DNA from 2 places in the Rhodococcus sp. F64268 genome. Region 2 is predicted to be linked to the other one. Evidence: riboswitches for the same ligand, from Rfam matches in the RefSeq annotation. Region 2 holds a riboswitch; the other holds the start of a gene.
What was found. A riboswitch is a leader RNA that binds a small molecule or an ion and turns the genes downstream of it on or off. The one in region 2 is predicted to bind cyclic di-AMP.

Region 1: another riboswitch for cyclic di-AMP. It lies ahead of MWU77_RS19325 (C40 family peptidase); the one in region 2 lies ahead of MWU77_RS01450 (transglycosylase family protein).

Annotation. Positions count from the first base shown of each region.
Region 1 covers NZ_JALKAI010000008.1:236,786-241,200, forward strand. Annotated here, with positions in the region: gene MWU77_RS19315 (hypothetical protein) at 1-426, opposite strand, end outside; gene MWU77_RS19320 (C40 family peptidase) at 499-1,545, opposite strand; gene MWU77_RS19325 (C40 family peptidase) at 1,730-2,302, opposite strand; cyclic di-AMP (ydaO/yuaA leader) riboswitch at 2,318-2,480, opposite strand; gene MWU77_RS19330 (DEDD exonuclease domain-containing protein) at 2,931-4,415, shown strand, end outside.
Region 2 covers NZ_JALKAI010000001.1:316,091-320,505, forward strand. Annotated here, with positions in the region: gene MWU77_RS01440 (helicase-associated domain-containing protein) at 1-2,013, opposite strand, end outside; gene MWU77_RS01445 (hypothetical protein) at 2,074-2,262, shown strand; gene MWU77_RS01450 (transglycosylase family protein) at 2,364-2,951, opposite strand; cyclic di-AMP (ydaO/yuaA leader) riboswitch at 2,961-3,204, opposite strand; gene MWU77_RS01455 (YccF domain-containing protein) at 3,423-3,815, opposite strand; gene MWU77_RS01460 (hypothetical protein) at 3,812-4,054, opposite strand; gene MWU77_RS24590 (cold-shock protein) at 4,207-4,415, shown strand, end outside.

The DNA of each region.
Region 1 (4,415 bases), on a different contig from region 2:
GCCGGCGATCTCGTACCGCAGCAGCGCCGTGAGCGACCGTACGGGGTCGCCTCCGAACCGGTCGCTCACCTCACCGGGAACACCGACTGTCGGTTCGGCGCCGAGTTCGTATCCGAAATCGGCCAACGGCACGCTGCGAAGCGCCCGGGCACGGTCGACCTCCGCCTCGAGCAACTCGGGACCGGTACCGGTACCGGTGTCGACAATCCCGGCGAATGCTGCACGGTCGTCGGTACGTACGGCTTCCGCCCAGGAATCGAGAAGCGCTTGCAACTCCACACGGACGGCGGATTCGGATTGCTCATCTGCGTCGAGGTCGACGAACAGCACTCCGACTGTCGTCGCCGCAACCACGAGGGCGGCGAGCCCGATCCATTCCCACGGCAGTCGACGACGGATTCGGGGCAGGGTCTCCGGCGCGGGCACGGCGGCAAGTGTATGCGGCGTCTCCCGCCATGCTCTGTGCCGACTGTCGTGTCGGTAGGTCTCCGGAGACGGTCAGTAGCGCCGCGCACTGTGGAACGGGAAGCTGTCCATCGACTGCACCTTGACGGGGACACCGAACGTGGAGGCATGCACGATGTTTCCATCCCCCGCATAGATGCCTACGTGGGAGGCGTCGTTGTAGAAGATGATGACGTCGCCGGGCTGGAGGTTCTCGCGCGAGACCGGCGTTCCGCCCTGAGCTTGCGCTTGACTTGATCGCGGCACGGTCTTTCCGACCTGCTGGTACGCCCAGACCACGAGTCCGGAGCAGTCGAACTGGTCGGGTCCGGTGGCTCCCCACACATAGGGGTCGCCGATCCGGGTGAGTGCGGCTCGAAGGGCTCCCGCGCCGTTGCCGGGGATGAGGTGCTGCATGATGCGGTCGGCGTCGAGACCGGGTGGGAACGGGGTCCCTGCGAGGATCGACTTCTCCTCGTCGCTCAGGTTGTCGAAGGCCTCGAGAACAGCGGCGATCTGTACTTCGAGTTCGGTTTCCTGACGCTGGAGGTCGTCGCGCAGCGTCTGCGCCTGTTCGGCTGCAACGCGCGCGGCTTCGGCCGAGTCCTGAGATGCCGACGCGGCGGCCACTGCTGCGTCGGTCGCCCGGCGGAACCCTTCGATCTCACGATCGGTCTGCGCGCCGAGGACGTCGAGCATCACCATCTGGTCGAGCAACTGCTGGGGCGAGTCGCTGACCATCACGGCGAAGAGACGATTGGTGCGCGAACCTCGGTAGTTGGCCTGGGCGAGCTTGTCGACAGTGGGTTTGAAGCGGGCCACTTCGGCCTGAGCTACGGCGAGCGCGTCGCGATCGGCGGCGGCACGAGCATCGAGGTCGCGCTGCTCCGCGAGCCGGGCTTCCAGTTCGACCCCTGCGTGGTGCAGCGCTTCGGTGGCCTGCTCGGACCGACGTGACAGGTCGGCGAGATGCTCGAGTTTGGCGGTGGGACTGTCGCCGATGGGGTCGGCCACGGCCGGCGCGGAGGTCAGAGCAAGGAGGAGAAGTACCCATGCGGTGAGAGCAGTGCGAACGGACCGTCTGACGGGAACGGAGAACACGACGCTTGTCTTCCTTTCGCAAAGATCTCGATCAGGTTACGGAACCGTATAGCTTCGTGTCTACCCACGGGTAGCGCATCGCAATTCGTTATTTGCGGTGTTCGCCACCATAGGCCGCACCCGTCAATGAAGTGAGGGTGGACCGGTAGCCACCGATCCACCCTCACAAGGCACTGCTCGTCGATCAGAAACGGCGAGCGCCGTCCACAGGCATCGAGTCCAGCGGAGCGACCTTCACCGGCTGGCTCGAGGTCGAGGCGTGCACGATGTTGCCGTTGCCGATGTAGATACCGGTGTGGCTGCCGCCGTAGAAGGAGACGACGTCGCCGGGCTGCAGCGCACCGACCGACACAGCCTGACCCGCAGTGGCCTGCTGGTAGCTCGTACGCGGGACACTGAGTCCGACCTGCTGGTACGCCCACTGCACAAGACCCGAGCAGTCGAACGCGTTCGGGCCGGTGGCGCCGTAGACGTACGGAGAGCCGACTTTGCTGAGCGCGGCGTCGGCTGCCCGCTGACCGACCGAACTGAACGGCGCGGTGAACGGGGCGGCGGGGGCGGCTTCAGGAGCAGGCGGAATGAGGTTGGTGACCTCCGGAGGCAGGGTCACACCTGCGGGAAGTTCGAAAGTGCCGACACCGGGGATGGTGACGGGCTCTGCCATCGCCGGTCCGGCGGTGACGGTGATTGCACCGAGCGCGAGGGCACCGGCGACGAGGGCGCGACGCACTGCACGCTTGTTGTTCTGCGAGACCACGAGGGGTTGTTCTCCAATTCTTCCGTTCACCCGCCGACCGAGTTAGCTGACGGATTCGGGCCGGAAGATCAGCCCTACCCCTCGCCGCGAGTGCGACGGAAGGGATTCACCCCAGTAACACGTGTGGGTCCCCGGCTCGGACGCTCATGTCGAGCGGCCGATTAGGCGGTTACCTAGCGGCTCCGACCCTCGGGAGTGGGCCGGACGAACTATTCCGCTTGGTCTCAGGAAGGTTACGAAACTGCATCACCGAGGCCAACCCGAACTCGCCGAAAATGCGCATTAAGTCTGTTTCGCGCGGTTTGGGACTCGAATTGGGCCACATTGATAACAACCCGATAACGGCACTGAGGGTCACTATCCTCGGGTGTCGGCCCGATCCGGATGGCCCACGCGAACAGTCTGCACACCGCCGTAACTCATCCCAGCTCAGAGCGTCTCGCAACCTCTTTGCAGCCCCCGAAGCGACCACGCGAACACAGTACGGCGACCGCCTCCCGCCCCGAAGGCAGCGCCTCGCAGACACCGATCCGATCCACCCCCTCCAGGCGTCCTGTGATCCTCGTCTCATCGGTGCCGGAAAGTCCGGTTTCCGTGGGTGTCGGAGGCGGTTTCTACCCTCATGCGCATGACGTCGTCCCCTACCGCCTCCGACACCGTCCACGGTGTCCAACTCAGTTTCGACGAGCTCGACACTCCCCTCCGCGACACCACCTTCGTCGTGGTCGATCTCGAGACCACCGGTGGACGCTCCGGCGACGACGCCATCACGGAGATCGGCGCAGTGAAGGTGCGCGGCGGTGAAGTCCTCGGCGAGTTCGCGACCCTGGTCGACCCAGGCCGGTCCATCCCTCCCGAGATCGTCCGCCTCACAGGTATCACCACGGCGATGGTCTATCAGGCGCCACGCATCGAGGAAGTGCTTCCCGCCTTCCTCGAATTCGCCACCGGTTCGGTCCTCGTAGCGCACAACGCCGGGTTCGACACCGGTTTCCTCCGCGCCGCGGCCGCCCAGTGCGATGTTCCGTGGCCGCGGTTCCCCGTCGTCTGCACCGTCAAACTGGCCCGGCGGGTCCTCGGGCGCGACGAGGCACCCTCGGTGAAACTCTCTGCACTCGCCGAACTGTTCCGCGTCTCGACACGGCCCACACACCGCGCACTGGACGACGCGCGCGCAACCGTCGACGTCCTGCACGCCCTCATCGAGCGCGTCGGCAACCAGGGGGTCCACAGCCTCACCGAACTACGCGACTACCTCCCCGCCGTCACGGCGGAACAGCGTGCCAAACGCACCCTCGCCGCACATCTGCCACAGCGCCCCGGCGTGTACCTGTTCCGGGGCCCCTCGGACGAGGCACTCTATATCGGCACGGCCGTAGATCTACGTCGTCGTGTCCGCAGCTACTTCACGGGTTCGGAAACCCGACCGCGTCTACGCGAGATGGTCGCGCTGACGACTCGCATCGACCACGTCGAATGCGCGCACGGCCTCGAAGCCGGGGTTCGCGAACTCCGGCTCATCGCCGCCCACACGCCCCCATACAATCGACGTTCCAAATACCCCACCCGTGGGTGGTGGATCACGCTCACCGACGAACCGTTTCCACGCCTGGCGATCTCGCGGACGCCCTCGCCCGACGCACTCGGCCCGTTCTCCGTCCGGAACAGTGCCGCCGATGTGGCGGCGACCCTTGCCGAATTCACCGGACTACGCACCTGCACCCGCCGGATCGGCCGTTCCGCTCGCCACGGCGACCGCTGCCGACCCGACGCCGTCGGCGCCTGCTCGGCAGCCTCCTTCGGGCCGCAGAGCCCCGAGGAGTACTCCGCTCAGGTTCTGCGGGCACGTGCGCTCCTGCGTGGCCAGGATGCCTCCTCTATCGCGCAGGCCCACGAACGCATCGACGAGTTGGCAGGCAAGGAACTGTTCGAGAACGCGGCACGGCTACGCGACCGCACTGCCGACGCGATCCGTGCGCTACGACGCACGCAGCGCCTCGCGGCACTCGCAGCCATCGACGAATTGATCGCTGCCCGCCCGCGCCCCGAAGGCGGGTGGGATTTCGCAGTGGTGCGCTCCGGCCGGCTCGCGTCGGCGGGTGTTGCGGAACGC
Region 2 (4,415 bases):
ACGATCGCCCGCACGCAGGGTGCGTACCAGTGTCTCCAGCTGTTCGTCGTTGGGCGGCAGGGGGCCGGCGTATCGGGGACGCGACCGCGGCACGACCAGCCGTGCGCCGCGCGGGCGCAGATCCAGCACCGCACCCGACGCATCCTCGCCCGCCGGTGCGAAGCCGGCCGCTCGCAGCGAGGTGAGTACCTCGGCGAGGGGTGCCTGCGAGATCGCAACGGTCGGGGCGACCGCGCGCAACGCCAACGTCGCCGCGACCGGTGCCGCGAGCACTTCTGCGAGAAGTGCCGGATCGTCGGCGCGCACGAACGACGACGCGATGCCGGCACGCAGACGACCGTGGCGCCGTGCCACGTCGTCGATCAGGTAGGTCAGGGACTGGGGGACGGGTGTGCGCGAATGGGCCGAGAACAGGGCGTGCAGATCACCGGCACCCAGGCCCGCGTCGAGCGCGCGGCGCACACTGCCCTCACTGATCCGGTAGACGGTGGCGGCACCGGCCGATTCGACGTCGGCGACGAGTGCGACCCGCCCGGCCAGTTCTGCGACGAGCGGACCCGGAGCGACGACGGTGAGGTCGGCCTGGACGAGGACGTAGTCGACAGGATCGGGGAGTGCGTTCGCCATCTCCGCCTCGGCGTCGCCGCCGTGGAGCAGCGCCTTGCCCGGTGAGCCGAGGCTGCCGTGAGCGACCAGTGCGAGTGCGGTGGCCTCGCGAATCGTCTCGGACACCGTCTCGTGGCCGAAGTGACCTGCCGACCGCGGCCGCCGCCATGCGGCAATGGCCTGCACCTCGGCGGTGGTCGGCGCGACGTGGTCGGCAAGGACTTCGAGGAGCAGTCTGCGGTCGTAGGCCGCGGTCGGGGAGTTCACCTCCGCGGACAGGGCTGCGATCGGCTTGTCGTTCTGATCCCGGCGCCCGATCAACCAGGGCCGTCGTGGTGCGTCGAGCCACGCGCCGGCGAGCACCGCCCAACGATGCGCGGTGTTCGCGGTGAGCCATCCGTCCGCCGAGGTGGTGGGAGCCCAGTAGTCGTCGATGTCGCCCGATGGGGCGGGGTCGGGATTTCCGCGTGCGATGAGTCCCGCAGCCGCGAGTACCTCGACGAGCAATGCGGTGTGGTCGTCGGTGAGGTCCAGTGCCTTCGCCAGTCGGTGGAGTTCGCGAACCCCGAGGCCACCGGAACGCAGAGCGGGAGCGGGTTGTCGGCCCAGTGCGGTGACCAGGTCCTCGCAGTGACGCAGCAGCTCGAGGGCGGCCCCTGCTGCGGTGCTGTTCGTGTCGGTGGCAGCCTTGGTGCCTGCCTCGACGCTCGGAGCGAGCAGCGATGCCGGATCGAACGGTGCTTCGCCCCGTAGCGCTTGCCCGACCTTGTGAGGAAGTTCGACCGTCTCGTCGTCGATGCGGGTGAGCAACCCGGATGCCAGCAGCCTCTGGACGGGCCGCGTCTCGTCGGAGCCAGGAGCGGCGTCGCGGGTACGCCCGATGGGTGACGTGCGTGCCAGGGTGTCGAGGATTCCGCGCTGCGCGGGGTCGAGTTCGGCGAGGACGACGTCGAGTTCCTCGCGGGTGAACGCGTCCGTCTCGGGGGTGCGCCCGACCCGCCACGGCACCGCTTCCACGGCAGCCGCAACCAGACGCAGACCCTCGGGTGTGTCCCACACCAGCAGGACGGAACGCAGCCGGTCGAGAATCCGATCGACGGCCTTGGCGGTGATCCGTCCCCGCAGATCATCGACGAGAGTTTTCCGGGCCACCGCCTCATCTACGGCCCCGAGACGGGCAAGTGCCTCGATGATTCCGAACTCGGCGGTCGTGAAGTCGTTCGCTGCGCGGAACACCGACGCGCGCTGACGTGCGCGGTTCGCAAGCACGCCCATGGACGCGGGTGGGGGCACCACCAGGTCCGGTCGCGAGCGCAGAAGCTCGACGAGTTCCGTGTCGCGGCGATCGGACAGCCACCGGGCAAGAGAGTCCGATCCGGTGTCGGGGGCGGGCGTGGTGGGTGTCATCCGCTCCAGATTAGGCACCTGGGATGGCCTGAGACGAACTCACCTGCCAAAATGAGCGTCATGGCTGACAAATCGAAGAACCTCTACGTCGATCGCGGATGGCCGGAGTTGGCAGACGGTGACCACGCGGTCACCGAACTGTCGTCGACGCGTTCGGGTCCGCTCTCCCCGTACGGCGAGGACGCCGTGTTCCCGGTCCCGGCGGACGAGCTTCCGTACACGCACCCGCGTACCGTCATCAACCGCTGAGTTCCTCGATATCGAGACTTCCTCGACTGCCGGACTCCCGACAACAAGAACCCCGCACCGATCCGGTGCGGGGTTCTTCAGTTTGTGTCGCTGTGTGCTGCCTACTGGGGCAGAACTGCGCGGACTGCGTCGAGGACGGCCGGGTCGAGCGCGATACCGGCGGCCTGCAGGGCGTCGACACCCTGCTCGAAGCCGTCGATGATGCCCTGGGCCTCGGCGGGCAGCTCCGGAACCTCGGCGAGCTGCGGAACCGCACGGTTCTCGGTGACCGGCGCGGGGGTGGACTGAGCGGGGGCGCTGGGGGCCTCACGCTGAGTCGGAGCGCTGGACAGTCCGAGGCTCGAGGAGCAGGACGGCCATGCGCCCCAGCCCTGGCCCGCGAGGACACGCTCGGCGACGACGATCTGCTGGTCGCGGCTGGCCTGGTTTGCGGTGGGCGCGTATTCCTGGCCGCCGTAGGCGTTCCAGGTGCTCGGCGAGAACTGAAGGCCGCCGTGGTAGCCGTTGCCGGTGGCGATGGCCCAGTTGCCGCCGGACTCGCACTGTGCGAGGCGGTCCCAATCGGAATCGGGTGCTGCCGCGGCGGTGCCGCTGAAGGCGACACCCGTGACGCCGAGGACGGCGCCGGTCAGCGCGAACTTCGCGACGGTCCGGCCGGTGTTGGTGGGCTTGCGATGGCGTCCGCTCATGTCGGTTCCGTTTCCTCTCCGTACGCGCCTACGAGGTCAGCTGTCGGGTTCGGACTGAAGAGGTAGTCCGGCCGTTGCGCTCGTCGAGCGTTCCGGCTTCACCCCAAGGCCTGTCGCGTGAGCGGCGGGCCGGGCCTCCGGGGAAGCGTCCGGCGGGGGCCGGGTGCTTCCGAGGGAGACCGGTTGGGTCCCCCGTTTCCTGTCCCTTTGTGGATCGTTCGTCGGGATAACCGGACTTCCGCGGGACAGGAATTTGGCGCGGCGGGCCCGGGTTGGTCGGACCAGGCGGTTCGACCGAAGACGACGGTAACGGTTCGGGTGGGCGAGTGTCACCAATTGATAACGCGCGACCGGTCGCGCAGTCGAGGCTGTGCTGGGGCGATGCTCGAGAGAACTCGCTGGTAGTCGCGCGAGTAGACCGTCTCTGCCGTTTCGAGCCCGCCTTGTTATCAGCTCGTTATGTGATTAAGGTCACAGGTATGTCGGGCGTGAGTCGACGGAAACGATGTCTTTTCCGAGCGGCATCAGGGAGATCGGGATCATCTTGAGGTTCGCAATCGCGAGCGGAATGCCGATGATCGTGATGGCCATCGCGATCGCCGTCGCGATGTGCCCGAGCGCCAGCCAGATGCCTGCCACCACGATCCAGATCACATTCCCGATCAGGGAACCTGCCCCCGCGGTCGGCTTGTCGACTGTCGTCTTACCGAACGGCCACAGTGCGTACACGCCGATGCGGAAGGCGGCGATACCGAACGGGATGGTGATGATGAGGATGCAGCAGATGATCCCCGCGAGGAAGTACCCGAGCGCCAGCCACAGGCCGCCGAAGATCAGCCAGATGATGTTGAGAACGACCCTCATGAACCGTTACCGCCCTTCGAGCGCCGACCTGACTGCAGCGCGAACGCGATTGCCAACGCGAAGCCCAGCGGCCACGCGAGAGTGAGTAGGAACAGGACGAGACCCGGCTTGCCGTCGGTGACGATCGGTGTCAGGAAGATTGCGACCACTGCCACGATGCCCACCAGGAAGCACGCGATGGCGGCGTTGAGCAGGCCCCGACGGGGTGCACGAGCTGAATCGGAAGAAGAGTTACCCACGTGTCCACGGTAGTCGCCGGCAGTCGGGGGCGGAATGTGCGCCGGGGTACACTGAATGCGTCTGCGCGTCCCGCTCGATGAGTTTGGGGCGCGTTGTTTTGCATGTCCATATCGTGCCCACGGGCACGGCCGTCCAGGAGCAGGTGAGCGCGGTGCCGACCGGCAAGGTGAAATGGTACGACGTCGAGAAGGGCTTCGGCTTCCTGTCTCAGGATGAAGGCGAGGACGTCTATGTTCGCGCGTCGGCGCTCCCCGAGGGTGTCGAGAGCCTCAAAGCGGGCCAGCGCGTCGAATTCGGAATGGCGGTCGGTCGTCGCGGACCGCAGGCGCTCAAGGTCGAATTGCTCGAGAAGCCGTCGCT